DNA from 3 places in the Cellulomonas sp. EB106-03-03-XG116 genome. Region 1 is predicted to be linked to each of the others. Evidence: riboswitches for the same ligand, from Rfam matches in the RefSeq annotation. Region 1 holds a riboswitch; each other region holds the start of a gene.
The links. A riboswitch is a leader RNA that binds a small molecule or an ion and turns the genes downstream of it on or off. The one in region 1 is predicted to bind S-adenosylmethionine.

Region 1 (6,747 bases):
CGCGCCGGGCTGGCCTCGGGGCGCGCGGCCGTCGGCGGACCCGTGCGGCGGGCGCTGGGCGGGGTGCCGGGACTCTCGGGGCTGCCCGGGCTCCCGGGGCTCCCGGACGGCGAGGGGCCCACCGCCGCCCCGGCTCTGCCGCCCGTGGAGCACCGGCTCGGCGGCGTCGTCCCCGACCCCGCGCGGCTCACCGCCTACCAGCACCTGGTCGGCGAGCCGGCGTCGGACGTGCTGCCGGCGGGCTTCGTGCACGTGCTCGCGTTCCCGGTCGGCATCGCGCTGATCGTCCGGCCCGACTTCCCGATGCCGCCGCTCGGCATCGTGCACCTGGCGAACCGGGTCGAGCAGCGCGCGCCGCTGCACGTCGGGGACGCGCTCGACATCCGCTCGTGGGCGGAGGACCTGCGGCCGCACCGGAAGGGGGCGCAGGTCGAGCTGGTCGCCGAGGTGCGCCGCGCGGGCGCGCCCGCCGACGAGCCGCCGGCCTGGCGGGGGGTGTCGACCTACCTGGCACCGGGCGTGCGGGTGCCCGGGCAGGAGCCGGAGGACGGCGCCCGCCCGGAGTTCGTCGCCCCGGTCCCCACCGGCCGGTGGGCGTTCGACGCCGGTGCGGGCCGCCGGTACGCCGCCGTGTCGGGCGACGCCAACCCGATCCACCTGCACCCGCTGACCGCGCGGGCGCTCGGGTTCCCGCGGGCCATCGCGCACGGGATGCTGACCGCCGCGCGGGCGCTCGCCGACGTCGGCGCCCGCCGCGGGGAGGCGTACGACTGGGACGTCGAGTTCGCGTCGCCGGTGCTGCTGCCGTCGACGCCGGTGGTGCGGGTCGCCGCGGCCGGGGACGGGGCGTGGTCGGTGACGGCGTGGGACGCGAAGCGGCGGCGGCCGCACCTGACGGCGGAGGTGCGGGCGCGGGGGTGAGGCCGGCGCGGTCCGGCGGGAGCGGGGTGCCTAGGTGAACAGGGCGCGGAGCATCCGCCGGACCGGACCGCCGCGCATGAGGCGCTTGTACTCGGCCCGCCAGTACTCCTGCTCCTCGGTGGCCCGGCGGATCTCCTCGTCCAGGCTCTCGTACTCCTCGCGCTGCCGGTCGCGGGCCCGCTGCCACAGGTCCCCGCCCGGGGACAGCCGGGCGATGTACTCGTCCACCATCGGCTGCGTCTCCGGCGGCCATCCACCGCGCGAGATGACGGGCGGCTCCTCGGGGCCAGAAGTCATGGCTGCACTCCTCGTTCGTCCCGGCCCCTGTCCAACGCTACCGACACGAGCGCCGAGCGGACAGCGTCATCCGCGGCGTCGCCGAGCGCCACCAGCACGTCAGCCCCCGGCGACCCGCCGAGGTCGCGCTCCCGCTCCACCAGCCAGCGGTAGACCGACCACCACTGCACCAGGTCCCGGTCGACGACCTGCCCGCGTCGGGCGACCGCTGCCGCCCGCTCCGCCCCGCGGCGCGCCTCCTCCGCCGCCACCCGGTCCGCCCGGATCCGCGCCCGCGTCGCCGCGAACCCGACCACCGCGGCGAGCACCGCCGCCAGCGCCGCCGGCCCCGGGGACAGCAGGAACTCCGCCAGCCACTCGGCCGTGCCGAGCGCCGGCGCCGCGTTCGTCACCGCCGCTCCCGCCGCCATGCCGACCACGCTAGAGGGCCCGGGACCCCGATCGACCGTCGTCCACAGCCCGGGTTCCGGGGTGCGAGGCTGGACCCATGCCCGCCCCGCGCACCGACCTCCTCGACCCGTACCCCGGCCCCGTCGAGCCCGAGGGCGACTACGACCGCCTCCTGCTCGACGGCCTCGACCTCGCAGGGGCCGACGCGGAGAGCGCGCGGTTCATCGAGTGCCTGCTGCGGGCGTGCGACCTGGACGGGGCGGAGCTCGACCACGCGCACCTCGTGGACACCACGCTCGCCGAGTGCCGCGCGGGGATGCTCCGCGCGCGCTCGGGCACGTGGCGCGACGTCACGCTCGAGGGGTGCCGGCTCGGCGCGCTCGAGGCGTTCGGCGGCTCCTGGGACCGGGTGACGGTCGAGGGCGGCAAGATCGACTACCTCAACCTGCGGGACGCCCGGCTGCAGGACGTCCGCCTCGTCGGCTGCACCATCGGCGACCTCGACCTGGCCGGGGTGCGGGCGGCGCGGGTCCGGCTGGAGGACTGCCGGGTCGGGCGGCTGGACCTCACCCGGGCGCAGCTGAAGGACGTCGACCTGCGCGGCGCGGACCTCGCGGGCATCGACGGCACCGCGGGGCTGAAGGGCGCGACGATCAGCCAGTCGCAGCTGCTGGACCTGGCGGGCGCGCTGGCCGCGCACCTCGGGGTCGTCGTCCGCTGACGACGCCCCACGGCGCCGGGCGACCCGCCCCCTGCGCGGGCCGCCCGGCGCCGTGGTCTCAGTCCTCGACGGCCGGCCCGCAGGCCGCCGCGGCGGTCGCCGCGATCGCGTCGATGCCGGTCACCGCCGGCCGGGGCCGGGTGTCGTCGGCGACCGTCCAGCAGCCGTCGACGACCTCGTACTCCGCGGCAGGCCCGGCGGTGACGTACGCGCGCAGCCCGGCGAGCAGCCGGTCGACCGTCTCGGTGGTCGTCCCGACCCCGACGGACGCGCGGATGGCGCCGCCCGTCACGCCGACCCGGGCCAGCAGCGGGTGGGCGCAGAACCGGCCGTCCCGCACGCCGATGCCGTGCTCCGCGGACAGGTACGCCGCCACGAGGCCGGAGTCGTGGTCGCCGAGCGTGAACGCGACCACCCCGACGGGGTCGGTCGAGTCCGACCACAGCCGCAGCACGCGGGCCGAGGGGATCGCCGCCAGACCGTCGACGAGCCGCTCGCGCAGCGCCTGCTCGTGCTCGACCAGGGCATTGGCGGGCAGCGCGGACAGGGCGTCGCACGCCTCGGCCAGCGCGACCGCGCCGAGCACGTTCGGCGACCCGCCCTCGTGCCGGGCGGGCGCCGGCTGCCAGAGCGTCCGGTCGGTGCGCACGTCGCGGACCGCGCCGCCGCCGGCGAGGTAGGGCGTGCCGGCGTCGAGCCAGTCGCGCCGGCCGACCAGGGCGCCCGCCCCGAACGGGGCGTAGGTCTTGTGCCCGGAGAACGCCACGTAGTCGACGCCGCTGGCCGCGAGCGAGAACGCCCGGTGCGGCACGAGCTGCGCGCCGTCGACGGCCACCCGCGCGCCGGCCTCCTGCGCGAGGGCGACCACCGAGGCGATCGGCAGCGCCTCGCCGGTGACGTTCGAGGCCCCGGTGAGCGTGACCAGCGCGTACGGCTGGCGTGCGAGCTCGTCGCGCAGCGCGGTCAGCGTCTCTGCGACGGTCGGCGCCGAGGGCAGGATCGTCGCCGTGCGGCCGGAGCCCCGGACCGAGCGCACCCACGGCAGCAGGTTGGCGTGGTGCTCGACGTCCAGGACGAGCACCCGGCCGCCGTCGGGGACGCAGCCGGCGAGCAGGTTGAGCGCGTCGGTGGTGTTCCGGGTGATCACGGCGACGTCGTCGGGGCGCGCACCCACGAACCGGGCCACGGTCGCCCGGGACGCCTCGTACAGCGCCGTCGACACCTGGGACAGGTACCCCGCGCCGCGGTGCACCGAGGCGTACAGCGGCAGCACCTCGACGACGCGGGCGGCGACGGACTCGAGCGCCGGCGCGGACGCGGCGTAGTCGAGGTTCGCGTACGGCACGGACCGGCCGTCGACCAGCGGGACGCGCGTGTCCCCGCCGACGACGGGCAGCAGGGCGGTCTCGGCACACGAGGTGGTGGCGGTGACGGACATGGGAGTACCCCCGAGCGGATCGGTGGGGGCCCGGTCGCCGACCGGGCGACCCCGCGCTTGCCGCCACCGGTCGGTGGACGGCCAGGTCGTCACCCGGGGCACCCCGCCGCGGTGGGAGGGTTGCCGGCCAGCGAGCCGGGGCTTCGCGCTGGCGCTCATGACCTCGTCCGAGGATGGGGCGGTCCGCGCGGAGGTGTCAACCGTGGTCCACGGTGCGACACGGGTTCACCCGGCCGCGGTCGGGCGGCCATCCTGGTCCGGGCGATGGCGTAGCATCGCCGCACCATCCAGAGCGGCCGAGAGATCTGGCTCGTCGACGCCGCAGCAACCCGCGGACCCCCACCGGGGCCGGCCGAGGGTGCTTCCGCCAGATCCGATGGAGGAGAGGCATGACCGACACCGACGACCGCCTGCGCTACCGCCTGCTGACGGGGCCCGACGACCGCTCGTTCTGCGAGCGGGTCAGCGCCGCCCTGGCCGAGGGCTACGAGCTGCACGGCGGGCCCGCCGCCACCTTCGACGGGGAGCGCGTGATCGTCGCGCAGGCCGTCGTCCTCCCGGCCGCCGCGGCCCCGAGCACCCCGGTGCGCCCGCTGTGACCGCGCCGTACGCGGGTGACCTCACCCCGCAGGAGGCCTGGGACCTGCTGCTGTCCGACGAGCGCGCCGTCCTGGTGGACGTCCGCACCGAGGGCGAGTGGCAGACCATCGGCGTCCCGGACACCGCCGACGCCGGCGAGGGCCGCACGGCGTTCGTCGAGTGGGTCGACGCGTTCGGCTGCCCGAACCCCGCGTTCCTCGACGGCCTGGCCGTCGCCGGCGTGACCGCCGACGACCCGCGCCCCGTGGTGTTCCTGTGCCGGTCGGGCGTGCGCTCCGTCGCCGCCGCGGTCACCGCGACCGCCGCGGGCCTCGGCCCGGCGTACAACGTGCTCACCGGCTTCGAGGGCGACGTCGGACCCGACGGCCGCCGGGGCCACCAGGGCTGGCGCGCGGCCGGCCTGCCGTGGCGGGAGGCGTGAGCGCCGCTCCCGGCCCGGCGGACTGGCACGACGAGCGGCTCCCCCGGGAGTCCCTGCGCCCCGACACGCTCGCCGTGCGCGGCGGCCACGTCCGCACGCCGTTCCAGGAGACGTCCGAGGCGCTGTTCCTCACGCAGGGCTACGTCTACTCCCGAGCCGCCGACGCCGAGGCGGCGTTCGCCGGCGAGGCCGACCGGTTCCTGTACTCCCGCTACGGCAACCCCACGGTGTCGACGTTCGAGGAGCGGCTCCGGCTGCTCGAGGGCGCGGAGGCCTGCTACGCCACGGCGTCCGGCATGTCCGCGGTGTTCACCGCGCTCGCCGCGCTCGTCCGGTCGGGCTCGCGGGTCGTCGCGGCGCGCGCGCTGTTCGGGTCGTCGGTGGTGATCTTCGACGAGATCCTCGCGAAGTGGGGCGTGCGCACCGACTACGTCGACGGCCACGTGCCCGCGCAGTGGGAGGAGGCGCTGTCGACCCCCGCGGACGTGGTGTTCTTCGAGACGCCGTCCAACCCGATGCAGGACCTGGTCGACATCGCCACGGTCAGCCGGCTCGCGCACGCCGCGGGCGCGGTCGTCGTCGTGGACAACGTGTTCGCGACGCCCGTGCTGTCCCGGCCGCTCGACTTCGGGGCGGACGTGGTCGTGTACTCGGCGACCAAGCACATCGACGGCCAGGGACGGGTGCTCGGCGGGGCGATCCTCGGCAGCGACGCGTTCGTGCACGGGCCGGTGCAGACGCTGATCCGGAACACCGGGCCGTCGCTGTCGGCGTTCAACGCGTGGGTGCTGCTCAAGGGCCTGGAGACGCTGTCGCTGCGGGTCCGGCACCAGACGGCGTCCGCGCTGACGCTGGCGACCCGGCTCGAGGGGCACCCGGCGATCGCGCAGGTCCGCTACCCGTACCTGCCGTCGCACCCGCAGCACGCCCTCGCGCGCGCGCAGCAGTCGGGCGGCGGCACGGTGGTGACCCTCGACCTGCGCGTGCCCGAGGGGTCGACGCCGGCGGAGGCCAAGGCCCTAACGTTCGGCGTGCTGGACGCGCTGCGGGTCATCGACATCTCGAACAACCTCGGCGACGCGAAGTCGCTGGTCACGCACCCGGCCACGACCACGCACCGGAAGCTCGGCCCGGACGGGCGCGCGGCGGTCGGGATCGCGGAGTCGACGGTGCGGCTGTCCGTGGGGCTGGAGGACGTCGACGACCTGGCCGACGACCTGGAGCAGGCCCTGGGGACGCTGGGCGGCTGACGGGCAGACGCCGGGTCGGGTGGAAGGCCTGGTCGGACACGCCGTCGGCGAGTCGGGCCGGACCTCCCACCCGACGGGGTCAGGCCACCAGGGCGCGGAGTTCCGCCTCGACCGCGGCGCCGCCGGCCAGGGGGTGCAGGACCACGCCGTCGACGCCCGCGCGCCGGGCCACCTCGCCGACCTCGGCGACGAGCCGGTCCGCGGTCGTGACGACGCGGGTGTCGGCGGGCGCCCACGACAGCCCGGCGAGCGCGTCGAGGTACTCCAGGTGCGACCGCTTGCGGCGGGCGGTGCGCTCGTCACCGGCGAGCACGACCTCCAGGTCGAGCAGCACCCGGACCTCGGACCGGTCGCGGCCGACCTCGGCGAGGGCGTCCTCGACGAGGGCGGCCACCCGGGCGAGCGCCCCGACGGAGGGCACCGCGACGGAGAAGCCGAGCCGGATGACGTCGGCGGTGCGGGCGGCCACGGCGATCCCCGACTCCGACTCCGGCCGGGCCTCGACGGTCCGCACGCCGTAGGCCGGGGCGCCGACGTGCACGACCGGCGGGCGCTCCGCGTCCGGTGCGAGCCGGTCCGCCGCGGTCGGGACGCTGGTCCCCACCCGGTTCTCGCGCTGTGCACCGATGGATCGGGCGGCGTCGCGAGGATCCGCGGGGGACCGGAGCGGGGACACCGGGGCGGCGTCAGCCGGGGCCGGCGCGGGGGC
Region 2 (6,747 bases), on a different contig from region 1:
GCAGCGGGGTCGGGGGCAGCGTGCGGAGCGCGCCGCGGGCGTAGTACCGCTCCAGGTAGTACTGGGCGACGGTGAGCACCGTGGTGGTGAGCAGGTACCAGATCGCCGCGACGAGCAGCAGCGGGACCACCCGCTGGTTCCGGCCGTAGATGACGCCGACCGTGTAGAACAGCTCGCCGTACGCCAGCACGTAGACGACCGACGTGCCCTTGAGCAGGCCGATGATCTCGTTCACCGAGGTCGGGACGATCGTGCGCATCGCCTGCGGCAGCACGATCCGCCACTGCTGCCGGCCCCGCGGGATGCCGAGCGCGGCCGCGGCCTCGTGCTGGCCCTGGTCGACGCCGAGGATCCCGGCGCGGACGATCTCGGCGGAGTACGCCGCCTGCGACAGCCCGAGCCCGAGGACCGCGGCGCCGAACTTGTCGACGACGTCGAGGGTGTCGAACTGCAGCCACTCCGGCCCGAACGGGATGCCGAGCGACAGCTGCGGGTAGAGGTACGCGAGGTTGTACCAGAGCAGCAGCTGCAGGATCAGCGGCACCGACCGGAACACCCAGGAGTACGCCCAGGACACCGACTGCAGCAGCGGGGACCGGGACAGCCGCATGAGGGCCAGCACGGTGCCGAGGCCGAAGCCGATCACCGCGGCGACGGCGGTCAGGCGCACGGTGGCCCACACGCCCTCCAGCACGGACGGCCAGGTCAGGTACTGCGCGACGACGTCCCACTCCCACTGCGGGTTGGTGAGCAGCGAGCTGAGCACCATCGCGAGCAGGACCGCCACGCCGGCGGTGGCGACCCAGCGGCCGGGGTGCCGCGCGGGCAGCACGGGCAGGTCGGCGAGGACCTCGGGGCGGTCGACGTCGGGGGCGGCGGCCGGCCCGGGCCCGGCGGCCGCGGGGGCCGCGGTCGCGGCGCTCACCGGGCGAGCCACTTCTCGAACGCGTGCGGGACGAGGTCGCCCGGGTACGCGGCCGGCTCGAACAGCGGGGTGTAGCCGGCCGCGAGGTACAGGCCGACCGCCTCCGGCTGCTTCGGCCCGGTGGTCAGGTAGACCCGCGGGTAGCCGGCCGCGGCGGCGCGCGCCTCCAGCTCGGCGAGCACGACCCGGGCCAGCCCGCGGCGGCGGTGCGCCTCGTGCGTCCAGATCCGCTTGAGCTCGGCCGTGGCCACGGCCGGCGCGCCCTCGGCGTCGCGGGCGCGCGGGTCGGCGAGCCGGGCGACGTCTCCGTGCTCGGGCTCCCGCCGGCGGCGGAACGCGCCGCCGGCGACCGGCTCGCCGTCCTCCAGCACGAGCACCAGGGCGCCGTGCGGCGGGGCGAACTCCTCCACCCCGTAGTGCTCCAGCTCGTCGCGGAGCTCGGCCGGCGTGAGCAGGCCGGTGTACCGGGTGCTGTACTCGTGCGCCAGGCCGTCCAGCAGCGGCCCGACCAGCGGGTCGTGCAGCCGGGCGTCGCGCACGGCGAGCCGCGCGGGGTCGAGCGGCGCCGGGTGCGTCGGCAACGCCCGCAGAGGGGTCGTGGTCATCGGGTCACCTCTCGATGGGGTGGTCAGCGGGCGGCGCGGCGGGTGCCGTCAGGTCAGGGCGAACGGCGCGGCGGACCAGGGGCCCTCCGCCGGGACGGGCCGGGCCGCCGACGGCCGGCCGCGCTCCCCCGGCTCGCCCCGGCCCGCGGGCTCGTCGCCGTCGCCGGGCCGGAGTCGGAAGGCGCCCGCCTGCTGGAGCGCGGGCACCGTCCGGTCGACGAGCGCCGCGAGGTCCGCCTCCACGGAGGTCGGGCGCACGACGAACCCGTCGACCGCGCCGTCCCGCACCGCGTCGGCGAGCACGGCCGCCAGGTCGGCACCGGTGCCGGCGACGACCGCGCCGGCGACGCCGAGGTCCGGCCGGTCGACGGAGCGGACGAGGTCCAGCCGCGCCAGGGCGGCGTCCCGGTCGTCGGCGAGGGCCACGTCGACGTCGAGCAGCACGCGCACGGCGTCGGCGGGCCGTCCCGCGGCCACCGCCGCCGCGCGCACCCGGGCCCGCGCCGCGGCGGCGGCCTCGAGGTCGGGCGACGCGAGGCGGGCCACGTCGGCGTACGCGCCGGCCAGCGCCTCGGCGGCCGGTCCGGCGACCGGGACCACCACGAGCGGGCGGTCCGCCGCGGCCGCGTCGGTCGCGTGGGCCGCGCGGGCGGCGGCCCGGCCCCGGACGGCGAACCGGATCCCGTCGTGGTCGACGCGGAACCGGCCGTCCCCGCCGCGGCGCACCGCGCCGGGCTCCCCCGCGTCCCAGGCGGCGAGGACGGCGTCGAGGGCGGCGGCGGCGCGGTCGGCCCACGCCCGCTCGGCCGCGGGGTCGGCGGGGGCGACCGGGGCGCTGCCGTCGGTGGCGGCGGCGGCGCGGGCGTCGCCGGGCGCGCCCGGGCCGGACAGCTGCCAGCCCGCGGGGCCGCCGGCCGCGCCCTGCACGCCGCGGACGGCGCCCGCGAGGTGGCCCGGCTCGACCTGGTCCTGCGGGACGCCCGCCACCAGCGCGGCGGCGCGCACCAGCGGGGCGACCCGCGCCGCGGCCACGGCGGCGTCCAGCCGGCCCGGCACCCGACGCCGCCCGGGGTGCAGCAGCAGGGCGTCGCCGAGCACCACGAGGTCGAGCAGGCCGCGGTCGGCGCGGTGCACCAGGCGGGCGAGCCGCTCGCCGTCGAACGCGCGGGCGGCGACCGCGCCGAGCGCACCGTGCGCGCCGGGCCGGGCGCCCGCGGCGGTCAGGTCGACGCCGAGCAGCGCCCGGCGGCCGGCGCGAGGGGACGAGAAGGGCATGACGGCTCCGTTCGGGGGCGGGTGGTGCGGCGGTCGCGGGCGCGCCGGGGCGCGCCGCGGCGACGCGCGGGCGAGGGATCGACGAGCGGGCGGGCGGCCCCGGCTCACCGAGGGAGGACCCCCGCGCCGAGATCGGGCCGTGGGGGTCCTCCCTCGGCCCGCGCGTCCTCTCCCGGCGCGGGTCGGCGCGGGTCGACGCGGGTGGCGCGGGTCCGCCGGGTCGGCGCGGGCCGGCTCGGCGGTGCGGCCGGCGTCCCGGGGCGTGGCCGGGTGGGGCTCAGGCGCCGCGGTGGGCCGGGGTCACGCGCCCCGGGCGGGGCGCGGGACCGGCGGGCGCCCGGTCAGCGGCGACAGCGACAGCGCCCGCCGTCGGTGGCGGCGGTGGTCGGCAGGGCGGGTGCCGAGGGCGCCCACGGCGCCTGCACGGTCCGGCTCATGCGTTCTCCTCGTGTGCCCCCGCCCGGTCGGGCGGGTCCGCGTGTTGTCCGTCGCCGGCGGCGGCGGACCTGGTCCTCACCCGGGGCACCCACCCGCGCGGGGGGTTGCCGTCCGACCAGCCGGGGCTTCGCGTCGGAGCTCATGACCACCCGGTGCGTCCCGGGACCCGCCGTGCGGCGCGCCCCGGTCCGAACCGGTGCCGGGGAACCTACGAACCAGGCGGGAGGGCGTCAACGCCCGGACCGTCGCGTCTCGCATGGCGGAGCGATGTCACAGGACCAAGGTCCCAGGCGTTCGCACGGTCCCGGATCGTGAGAACTCCCCCGCGGCCCGGCCCGCGCGGCGCGGACCGGTGCTAGACCTCCGCACCGAGGTCACGAGTCCCAGCGCCAAGCCCCGGCTGGCTGGGCAGCAACCCCACGTCACGGCGGGGTGCTCCGGGAGATGACCTGGCCGTCGGCCGGCACCCGCCGCTCCGCCGCACGGCAACCGTGATCGACACCCCTGCGAGGCCACCATGTCGTCCCCGTCCGTCGTCGCCGTCTCCGGGAACCCGCGCGCCGGGTCCCGCACCCTGGCCGCCGCGCGCGCCGCCGCCGAGCGCCTGGCCGCGCTCCCGTCCGGCGAGCCGGCCGCCGCCGGGACCGTCGAGGTCGTCGACCTCGCGACCCTCGCCGGCGAGCTGCTCGCCCCGGCGCACCCCGCCGCCGACGCCGCCCTCGCGCGGGTGGCGGCCGCCGACGTCGCGGTGATCGCCACGCCGGTCTACAAGGCGTCGTACACCGGTCTGCTCAAGGCGTTCCTCGACCTGTACGGCCCGGACGGCCTCGCCGGCGTCGTCGCCGTGCCGCTCGTGGTGTCGGGCAGCCCCGCGCACGCGCTCGCCGGCGAGGTGCACCTGCGGCCGGTGCTCGTCGAGCTGGGCGCGGTCGTCCCGGCGCGGTCGCTGACCCTCACCGAGGCCCAGCTCGCCGACCTCGACCCCGCGCTGGACGCGTGGCTGGCCGGGGCCGCCGCGCCGCTGCGCCGGGCGCTCGGGCTGACGGACGCGCTCGCGGGGGCGGCCCGGTGACCGCCGAGCGCACCGACCTGGGCCCGCTCGAGCGGCTGCTGGCCGAGCAGGACGAGCCCCAGCTGGACCCGCAGCAGTTCAAGCAGGTGTTCCGCCGGCACCCCGCCGGGGTCGCCGTGGTCGCGCTGCGGCACGCCGGCCGGCCGGTCGGGTTCACCGCGACCTCGGTCATCTCGGTGTCCGCGGCCCCGCCGCTGCTGGCGTTCTCGCTCGCCTCGACGTCGTCCTCCTGGCCCGCCGTCTCCGCGGCGCCCACGCTGGCGGTGAGCTTCCTGGCCGACCACCAGGACGACGTGTCCGCGCGGTTCGCCACCAGCGGCCTCGACCGGTTCGCCGCCGGGGGCTGGACCCCGCTCCCGACCGGCGAGCCCGTGATCGACGGCGCGGTGTCCTGGGTGCGCGCCCGCGTCGTGCAACGCACCCCGGTCGGCGACTCGTACCTCGTGTCGCTGCGGGCGCTGTCCGCGGGCGGCCCGGCCGACGCGGAGCCCGGCGACGGCGCCTCGCCGCTCGTCTACCACGACCGCACCTACCACCGGATCGGCGCGCACACCGCGCTGTGACGCCGCCCAGGCGCCCGCCGCGTCCGCCGCGCCGCCCGATCCCCGCCGCTCCCCGACCCCCGGAGACCACCGTGACCGTCCCCCCGCTCCTCACCGGCCTCGACGTCGACGGCGCCGGCGCGCACCCGGCCGCCGCCGCGCTGTCCGGCCTCGCGCCCGCCGACCTCGTGTCCGGCGCCCGCCTGGCCCGCGCCGTCCGGCACGCCGAGCACGCCGGCCTGACCTTCGCCACCTTCGCCGACGCCGCCCTGCCCGCCGCCCCGGGCGCGCCCGCGTCGGCCCGGCTCGACGCCGTCACCCGCGCGGCGTTCGTCGCCCGGACGACCACCGCGCTCGGCCTCGTGCCCGAGGTGCCGACCACCTACCCCGAGCCGTTCCACGTCGCGACGCAGCTCGCCTCCCTCGACCTCGCCGCGGCCGGCCGCGCCGGCTGGCTGGCCGCGGTGACCCCCGGCGACGCCGCGCCCGCGGCCTACGGGCGCGCGCCGGTCGCCGACCTCGGCCGCGAGGCCCGGGACGTGGTGCAGGTCGTCCGCGACCTGTGGGACTCCTGGGAGGACGACGCGGTGATCCGCGACGTCGCCACCGGCCGGTACGTCGACCGGGACCGGATCCACCGGGTGGACTTCGCCGGGGAGTCGTTCTCCGTCGTCGGCCCGCTGATCACGCCGCGGCCGCCGCAGGGGCAGCCGGTCGTGCTGGCGCGGGCCGGGGACGTCGCCGGCCCTGGCCGGGACGGCGAGCGCCTGGTGGACGTCGTGCTCGTCGGCGGGTCCGGCGCGGCGGAGGCCCGGGCCGCGGCGCGCGCGGTCGTCGACGGCGACCCCGGCGCGAGGGCGGTGGTCGAGGTGCAGGTCGTCCTCGACGCGGAGGGGCGCACGGGCACCGACCGCCTCGCCGAGCTCGACGCCGGCGCCGCCGGGCCGTGGGCCGCGGGCGCCGCGCTGCGGCACGCCGGCACGCCGGCCGGGCTGGTGGCGCTGCTCGCCGAGCTCGCCGACGACCCCGCCGTCGCCGGCGTCCGGCTGCTCGCCGCGTCCCTCGACGCGGACCTGCCGGTGCTCGCCCGGGACGTGCTGCCCGCGCTGCGCGCCGACCGCCGGACCGCCGCCCCGCGCGGCGGGGCCACCCTGCGCGACCACCTGGGCCTCGCGCGGCCCGAGAACCGCTTCGCGGGCGCGGCCCGCGCGACCGCCTGAGGAGCCCGCCGTGACCACCACCGACCGCACCCCCGACCGCACCGCCGACGCCGACGCCGCGCACCCTATCACCCGCCCCGACGCCGAGGTGCACCTCGGCGTCTTCTTCCAGGGCGTCAACCACACGACGATCTGGTCCGACCTCGAGTCCGGGTCGCAGACCGACTTCGCGTCCTTCGAGCGGGTCGCCCGCACCGCGGAGCGCGGGCTGTTCGACGCGTTCTTCCTCGGGGAGGGCCTCCGGCTCCGGGAGAGCCGCGGCCGGCTGCACGACCTCGACGTCGTGGGCCGCCCGGACGCGATCACGCAGCTCGCCGCGCTGGCGGCCGTGACGGAGCGGATCGGCCTGGTCGCCACCCAGAACACCACGTACAACGACCCGGTCGACCTGGCCCGGCGGCTCGCGAGCCTGGACGTGCTGTCCGGCGGTCGCGCCGCCTGGAACGTCGTGACCACCGACAACGCGTGGACCGGCGAGAACTTCCGCCGCGGCGGCTACCTCGACCACGCCCGCCGCTACGACCGCGCGGAGCAGGTCCTCGCGACGGCCCGGCGGATCTGGGACGCGTGGCCGGAAGGCCCCGGCGGGCGGGTCGCGCGCGTCGAGGAGCACGGGGACCTGGTGGACGTGACGATCGACCCGACCACGCCGCGCAGCCCGCAGGGGCAC
Region 3 (6,747 bases), on a different contig from region 1:
TGCTCGGGTTCGACCCCGTGAACATGGCGGTGTGGGACGACGAGGAGGTCACCCGGAACCCCGAGAACCAGTTCAACCAGTACTTCACGACCAACCTGTTCGACGTGCTGAACGAGGTCAAGGACGGCATCGGGCACTTCGAGTCGTTCGCCAGCCCCGACCTGCCGGCGGTGAACAGCCGGTTCGGCACGGTGACGCTCACCGAGATCTACGAGTCCGGCGTGCCGGCGCGCGAGGCGCTGGAGCAGGCGCAGCGCGAGCTCAAGAACGAGCTGCGGCAGGACTGACCTCCCAGCCGGTGGATCCACCCGCACGGACACGCCCGGGCGTGCCGGTGCGGGTGGATCCACCGGGCGGGCCGCGGGCCGCGTCACGCGCGCGACACGCGGGCCTGGGAGACTGGGCGGCATGACCCGCCCCGTCCTCGTCGTCGCCGCCGCGCTGGTCGACGACCTCGCCGCCCCGGGCGCCCTGCTGGCCGCGCGCCGCCGCTCGCCGGTGAGCCTGGCGGGTCGCTGGGAGTTCCCCGGCGGCAAGGTCGAGCCGGGCGAGTCCCCGGAGGACGCCGTGCACCGGGAGATCCGCGAGGAGCTCGGCGTCGCGGTGGAGCTCGGCGACGAGCTCGCCGGACCCGACGCGGGCGCGTGGTGGCTGAGCGAGCGCTACGTGATGCGGCTCTGGCTGGCGCGCGTCACCGCGGGGGAGCCGCGGCCCCTGGTCGAGCACGACGACCTGCGCTGGCTGCCGCGCGGGCAGTGGCTCACCGTCCCCTGGCTCGACGCCGACGTGCGGATCGTCGAGGCGCTGGCGGCGGCGACGGACCCGGCAGACGCGTCTCCGCGAAGGGTCTGACCTGCGGGTTCACCTCTCGGCGAACAAGCCGCCGCTCGATCTGGCACTCGCACCCCGCGAGTGCTAGAACATCTCTCGTAGCCCTCCTGGCGCGGCAGCGCCGGGGCAGCAGCGGTCCCGGACCGTCCGGACCGCCGTGACGCTTCGAGGAGGTGACGGGCTGTGGCTACGCGATTCGACCCGTTCCAGGAGATGGACCGGCTGATGAACCAGGTCCTCGGCCAGCAGCGCGCGTCGGCGACCATGCCGATGGACCTGTTCCGCTCGGGCGACCACTACGTCCTGAACGTCGACCTGCCGGGGGCCGACCCCGGCTCGATCGACGTGAACGTCGACGACCGCACCCTCACGATCCGCGCGCAGCGCACCGCGCGCACGGAGGACGGGGTGCAGTGGCTCGCCAAGGAGCGCCCGGTCGGGACCTACGCGCGGCAGCTCACCGTCGGGCGCGGGCTCGACCTGGACGCCATCACCGCGTCGTACGCGGACGGCGTGCTGTCGCTGACCATCCCGGTGGCCGAGGAGGCCAGGCCGCGCCGCATCGAGGTCAGCACCGGTGGGACGCCGGCGACCATCGAGGCGGGCGCCGACGCCGCTCCGCAGGAGCGTGCGAGCGCCTGACCGGCGACGCGGCCGCACGACGACCGCCCCGGCCCCCGCGCGGGGGACCGGGGCGGTCGTGCGTCCGGAGCGCCGGAGCGCCGGCGCGTCAGGCCGTCGGCACCGCCAGCGACGCGCGCACCGTGCGGGTGGCGGCCAGCACGTGCTGGAGCGACGGGGTCACCTCGGCGTACCGGCGGGTCTTGAGGCCGCAGTCGGGGTTCACCCAGAGCTGCGCCGGGTCGACGACCCGGACGGCCTCGCTCAGCAGCTCGGTCACCTCGGCCTCGCTCGGCACGCGTGGCGAGTGGATGTCGTACACGCCCGGGCCGATCCCGCGGGGGTAGCCCTCGGAGGCGATGTCGCCCAGGATCTCCATCTTCGACCGCGCGGCCTCGATCGAGGTCACGTCGGCGTCCAGGCCGTCGATCGCCCCGAAGATCTCGCCGAACTCCGAGTAGCAGAGGTGGGTGTGGATCTGGGTGTCGGGGCGCACGCCCGAGGTCGCGAGCCGGAACGAGCGCACCGACCAGTCGAGGTAGGCGTCGTGGTCCGCGGCGCGCAGCGGGAGCAGCTCGCGCAGCGCGGGCTCGTCGACCTGGACGATCGCGGTCCCGGCGGCCTCCAGGTCGGCGATCTCGTCCCGCAGGGCGAGCGCCACCTGGTTCGCGGTGTCGGCCAGCGGCTGGTCGTCGCGGACGAACGACCACGCCAGGATCGTCACCGGGCCGGTCAGCATGCCCTTCACCGGCTTGGCGGTGAGCGACTGCGTGTAGGTCGTCCACGGCACCGTGATCGGCGCCGGCCGGGACACGTCGCCCCACAGGATCGACGGGCGGGTGCAGCGCGAGCCGTACGACTGGACCCAGCCGTTGGCGGTCACCGCGAACCCGTCCAGGTTCTCGGCGAAGTACTGCACCATGTCGTTGCGCTCTGGCTCGCCGTGCACGAGCACGTCGAGGCCGATCTCCTCCTGCAGCTCGACGACCCGGCGGATCTCCGCCTTCATCTCGTCCTCGTACTGCGCGGCGGTGAGCTCGCCCCGGCCGAACGCGGCGCGGGCCACGCGGATCTCCGGCGTCTGCGGGAACGAGCCGATCGTCGTGGTCGGCAGCGCGGGGAGCTGCAGCCGCTCGGCCTGCGCGACCCGGCGGTCCTCGAAGTCGCCCCGGTGGAACGCGTCGGCGGGCAGGCCGGTGAGGCGCTCGCGGACCTCGGGCCGCACGACGCCCGGGGCCTGAGCGCGCGAGCGGCGCGCGTCGGCCGCGGCGAGCAGCTCGGCGTGCACGGCCTCGCGGCCCTCGGTCAGGCCGGTCGCCAGCGTGACCACCTCGGCGACCTTCTGGTCGGCGAACGCGAGCCAGGAGCGCAGCGTCGGGTCGAGCTGCGGCTCGTCCTCGACGTCGTGCGGGACGTGGAACAGCGACGTCGACGTGCCGACGGCCACCTGCCGCGCGCCCAGGCCCTCGAGCGACTCGAGCGAGCCGAGCGCCGCGTCGAGGTCCGCGCGCCAGATGTTGTGGCCGTCGACCACCCCGCCGACCAGCACCTTCGACGCCAGCCCCTCGACGGGGGCCACCGGGAGCGAGCCGCGGACCAGGTCGAGCGCCAGGCCCTCGACGTCCGTGGCCGCCAGCACCGGCAGCGCGTCCTGGAGGTCGCCGTACGGGGCGGCGACCAGGATCGCCGGGCGCTCCGCCGCGGGCAGCTCGGTCGCCAGGGCGCGGTACGCCTCGGCCGCGGCTGCGAGCAGCCGGTCGGCCGGGACGCCGGTCGAGTCGGAGACCAGGGCGGGCTCGTCGAGCTGCACCCAGGTGGCGCCGGCGCGGGCGAGGTCGCGGAGCAGCGCGGCGTACACCGGCAGCACGTCGGCGAGCCGGTCGATCGGCAGGAAGTCCTCCGGCGAGCCCTCCGCGGCCTTGGCCAGCGCGAGGAACGTCACGGGGCCGACCAGCACCGGGCGGGTCAGCACGCCGTCCGCCAGGCCTTCGGCGAGCTCCCGCACCGGGCGGTCGCTCGCGTACCGGAACGGCGTCGCCGGGCCGATCTCCGGGACGAGGTAGTGGTAGTTCGAGTCGAACCACTTGGTCATCTCGAGCGGCAGGTCGTCGCCGCGGCCGCGGGCCACGGTCGAGTAACCGGCCAGGTCGAGCCCGCCGTCGGCGGCGAGCAGGTCCGCGAACCGCTCGGGCACGGCGCCGAGCACCGCGGCCGCGTCGAGCACGTGGTCGTAGAACGAGAAGGCGCTGGGGATCGCGGGCAGCCGGGTGTCCAGGCCGAGCTCCGCCAGGCGGGTGCGGGTGCGGCGGCGCAGGTCGGCGGCGGTGGCCTCGACCTCCTCGGCGCTCGCGCGGCCGGCCCAGAACGCCTCCAGGGCCTTCTTCAGCTCGCGGCGCGGGCCGATCCGGGGGTAGCCCAGGACGGTGCCGGCGGGGAAGGGGTGGGTCAGGTCGGTCATCTCTCGCCTCAGCTGGTGGGAACGGGGGTCGGGGTGGTCGTGGGGGCGGCCGCGGCGGCCGCCGGTTCGGGGGCGACGGCCGGTGCGACCCGCAGGTGCGCGCGCGGGGCGTCGCCGCCCAGGCCCGCGCCGTCCAGCAGGTCGAGCGCGGGGCCGTGGGCGTTGAACGTGTAGAGGTGCACGCCGGGCGCGCCGCCGTCGAGGACGGCGTTCACCAGGTCGACGCCCAGCCGCGTGCCCAGGCGGTGCCGCGCGGCGACCTCCGCCGGGTCGTCGGCGTCGAAGGCGTCGAGCCGGGCGAGCAGGGCCTCCGGGACGGGCACGCCGGTCAGCTGCGCCACGCGGCGCAGCCGGGCGGGGTCGGTGGTGGGGATGACGCCCGGGAGGATCGGGATCGTGACGCCCGCGTCCCGCGCCAGGGCCACGAGCTCGAGGTACGACCCGGCGTCGTAGAACACCTGGGTGATCGCGAAGTCCGCGCCGGCCCGCTGCTTGGCGAGCAGCGCCGCGACGTCCTGCTCCCGCGTGCTGCCGGCGCCGGCGTTGCCGCGGGGGAACGCCGCCACGGCGACGGACAGCGGCCGGGTGGCGGCGCGGACCGCCTGCGCGGGGCTGCTCGCGCACCGCCGCCGCTCGACGTCGCGCAGCAGCTCCACGAGGGCGCTCGCCGTCGGCAGGCCCTCGGGGTGCGGCTCCCAGGACCGGTCGGCCGGCGGGTCGCCGCGCAGCGCCAGGAACGACCGCACGCCCTCGTCGAGGAACTCCTCGATCGTCGCGGCGAGGTCCTCCCGCGAGCTGGCCACGCAGGTCAGGTGCGCGATCGGCGTCAGCGACGTCTCGCGCAGCAGCCGGCGGACGAGCTGCCGGGTCGTGGTCCGGGTGCTGCCCGAGGCGCCGTACGTGACCGAGACGAAGTCGGGGCGGGCCGCGGCGAGCTGCTGGACCGTGGACCACAGCCGGGGCGCGGCGTCCGGGTTCCGCGGCGGGAACAGCTCGAACGACACGGTCGGGCGGTCGACGGCCCCGAGGCCGTCCGGCACGGCGGTGCCCGCCAGGTGCGCAGGGACGTCGTGACTGCTCATCGTCAGCTCCATCGAACCTGGCGGAAGCACCCGCACCCTCGGTGAGGAGGGGGGTTGCTGCGACGTCGACGAGCCAGGTCTCTCGGTCGCTCTGGATGGGTGCCGCCACACTAGGCCCGGCGGCGGCCGCCGTCCACTGCCCCTGACGTGTCATCTTCTCGTGACCCGGTTCACACCCCGGGTGGGGCCGCGCGCGGGCGGTGGCCGGGAGGGGTCCGGGGTGGCGGACGGGTGCGCCCGGGCGGCGGGCGGGTGCGGCGGCGCCGTGCGAGGCTGCGTGGGGTGACCGACCTGCGCACCGTCCCGCTGCCCGCCCGCCGGATCCACGCCCGGGACCTGGTCCCGCCGGACGCCCCCGAGGCCGTGGTCCTCGGCGAGGCCCGCGCGCGGCTGGGGGAGCGGCCCGTGCACGACGCGCGGGACGGCTCCGTCGTGTGGGTGGACATCGACGCGTGCAGCGTGCACCGCTGGGCCGGCGGCGACCACGCGCGGGACGCCGTGGTCAGCGTGCCGTCGCCGGTGTCGCTGGCCTGGCCGGCCGCCGCGGGCGGGCTGCTGCTCGCGACCGCGGACGGCCTCGGCGTGCACGACGGCACCACGCTCGGCCCGCTCACCCGGCCGGCGGACATGCCCCGGGACTACCGGTTCAACGACGGCGGTGTCGACGGCGACGGGCGCCTGTGGGTCGCGACGATGCCGCGTGACGGCTCGCCGGGCGACGGGACGGTGTACCGGGTGGTCGCCACGGACGAGGGCCTCGAGGTCGCCGCGGTGCTCACCGGGGTGGGGGTCGGCAACGGCCTGCAGTGGAGCCCCGACGGCGCGACGCTCTACGTCACGGACACCAGCACGGCGACCGTGTACCGGCTGCCGTACGACACGGCGTCCGGCACCGCCGGCGCCCCCGAGCCGTTCCTGTCCTTCGACGCGGACGGACCGCAGCCGGACGGCACGACGGTCGACGGGGAGGGCTGCCTGTGGGTCGCGCTGTACGGCGGCGGCGCGGTGCTGCGGTTCGCGCCGGACGGGACCCCGCTCGGGGCGATCCGGGTCCCGACGGAGCGGGTGACCTGCCTGGGGTTCGGGGCGCCGGGGTCGGGGCGGGCGTACGTGACGACCGCGCACGCCGACGGGGACCCGCTCGCGGGGGCGGTGCTCGGCGCGGAGGTGGCGGTGGACGGGCTGCGGGTGCGGGCGTTCGGGGAGGGGTGAGCGGCCCTCGGCCTCACTCTGCGAGGTCGGCGCGTCGTTCCAGGGTGAGCCGGGCGCCGAGCGCGGCGGCGAGCCGGACGAGCGTGTCCCGCGTCGGGTTGCCGAGCCCGCGCTCGATCCGGCTGATGTCGGCCTGCTGCACCGAGGCGCGCGCGGCGAGCGCGGCCTGGCTCAGCCCGTGGGTCCGTCGCAGGTGCGCGATCTCCGCCCCGAGCAGCTCCTCGGCCGCGAGCTGCGCGCGGAGCCCCGCCGCGAGGTCCGCGGCGACGTCGCGGACGTCCTCGTCCCAGTGGGACCGCGCCTCGTCGGCGATCCTGCGGTAGGGGGTGGTCGCCACGGTGCTCCTCCGATCGGTGTCCTCTGATCATGTGCCGTGGCACATCGCGCGTCAACCCGTCCGACGCCACGTCGCCAGATGGCGTCGCGCGCGGTCGATCTCGCGGCGCTGGCGGCGCTCGGACGTGTCCCGGCCCTTGTCGTACGCGTGCAGCAGCAGCACGACCCGCGCGCCGTGGAACGTCACGAACAGGCGGAGGAGCACGG

Region 2: linked by a shared signal. The riboswitch ahead of AC3WUG_RS06620 (NADPH-dependent FMN reductase) and the one ahead of AC3WUG_RS16115 (aminotransferase class V-fold PLP-dependent enzyme) in region 1 are both predicted to bind S-adenosylmethionine.
Region 3: linked by a shared signal. The riboswitch ahead of AC3WUG_RS04320 (methylenetetrahydrofolate reductase) and the one ahead of AC3WUG_RS16115 (aminotransferase class V-fold PLP-dependent enzyme) in region 1 are both predicted to bind S-adenosylmethionine.

The regions. Positions count from the first base shown of each region.
Region 1 covers NZ_JBYTEP010000052.1:6,031-12,777, forward strand. The annotation lists gene AC3WUG_RS16095 (MaoC family dehydratase) at 1-921, shown strand, start outside; gene AC3WUG_RS16100 (hypothetical protein) at 952-1,218, opposite strand; gene AC3WUG_RS16105 (hypothetical protein) at 1,215-1,628, opposite strand; gene AC3WUG_RS16110 (pentapeptide repeat-containing protein) at 1,706-2,329, shown strand; gene AC3WUG_RS16115 (aminotransferase class V-fold PLP-dependent enzyme) at 2,388-3,767, opposite strand; SAM riboswitch class IV at 3,816-3,930, opposite strand; SAM riboswitch class I at 4,048-4,150, shown strand; partial or broken gene AC3WUG_RS16120 (DUF1737 domain-containing protein) at 4,157-4,339, shown strand; gene AC3WUG_RS16125 (rhodanese-like domain-containing protein) at 4,363-4,788, shown strand; gene AC3WUG_RS16130 (O-succinylhomoserine sulfhydrylase) at 4,785-6,038, shown strand; gene AC3WUG_RS16135 (hypothetical protein) at 6,118-6,747, opposite strand, start outside.
Region 2 covers NZ_JBYTEP010000010.1:57,781-64,527, forward strand. The annotation lists gene AC3WUG_RS06605 (amino acid ABC transporter permease) at 1-925, opposite strand, end outside; gene AC3WUG_RS06610 (GNAT family N-acetyltransferase) at 922-1,530, opposite strand; gene AC3WUG_RS06615 (LLM class flavin-dependent oxidoreductase) at 1,579-2,805, opposite strand; SAM riboswitch class IV at 3,277-3,390, opposite strand; SAM riboswitch class IV at 3,616-3,719, shown strand; gene AC3WUG_RS06620 (NADPH-dependent FMN reductase) at 3,761-4,315, shown strand; gene AC3WUG_RS06625 (flavin reductase family protein) at 4,312-4,878, shown strand; gene AC3WUG_RS06630 (LLM class oxidoreductase) at 4,950-6,077, shown strand; gene AC3WUG_RS06635 (NtaA/DmoA family FMN-dependent monooxygenase) at 6,088-6,747, shown strand, end outside.
Region 3 covers NZ_JBYTEP010000006.1:43,436-50,182, reverse strand. The annotation lists gene AC3WUG_RS04340 (ABC transporter substrate-binding protein) at 1-287, shown strand, start outside; gene AC3WUG_RS04335 ((deoxy)nucleoside triphosphate pyrophosphohydrolase) at 409-852, shown strand; gene AC3WUG_RS04330 (Hsp20/alpha crystallin family protein) at 1,015-1,473, shown strand; gene metE (5-methyltetrahydropteroyltriglutamate--homocysteine S-methyltransferase) at 1,562-3,910, opposite strand; gene AC3WUG_RS04320 (methylenetetrahydrofolate reductase) at 3,919-4,992, opposite strand; SAM riboswitch class I at 4,986-5,094, opposite strand; gene AC3WUG_RS04315 (SMP-30/gluconolactonase/LRE family protein) at 5,275-6,204, shown strand; gene AC3WUG_RS04310 (helix-turn-helix domain-containing protein) at 6,218-6,541, opposite strand; gene AC3WUG_RS04305 (hypothetical protein) at 6,593-6,747, opposite strand, start outside.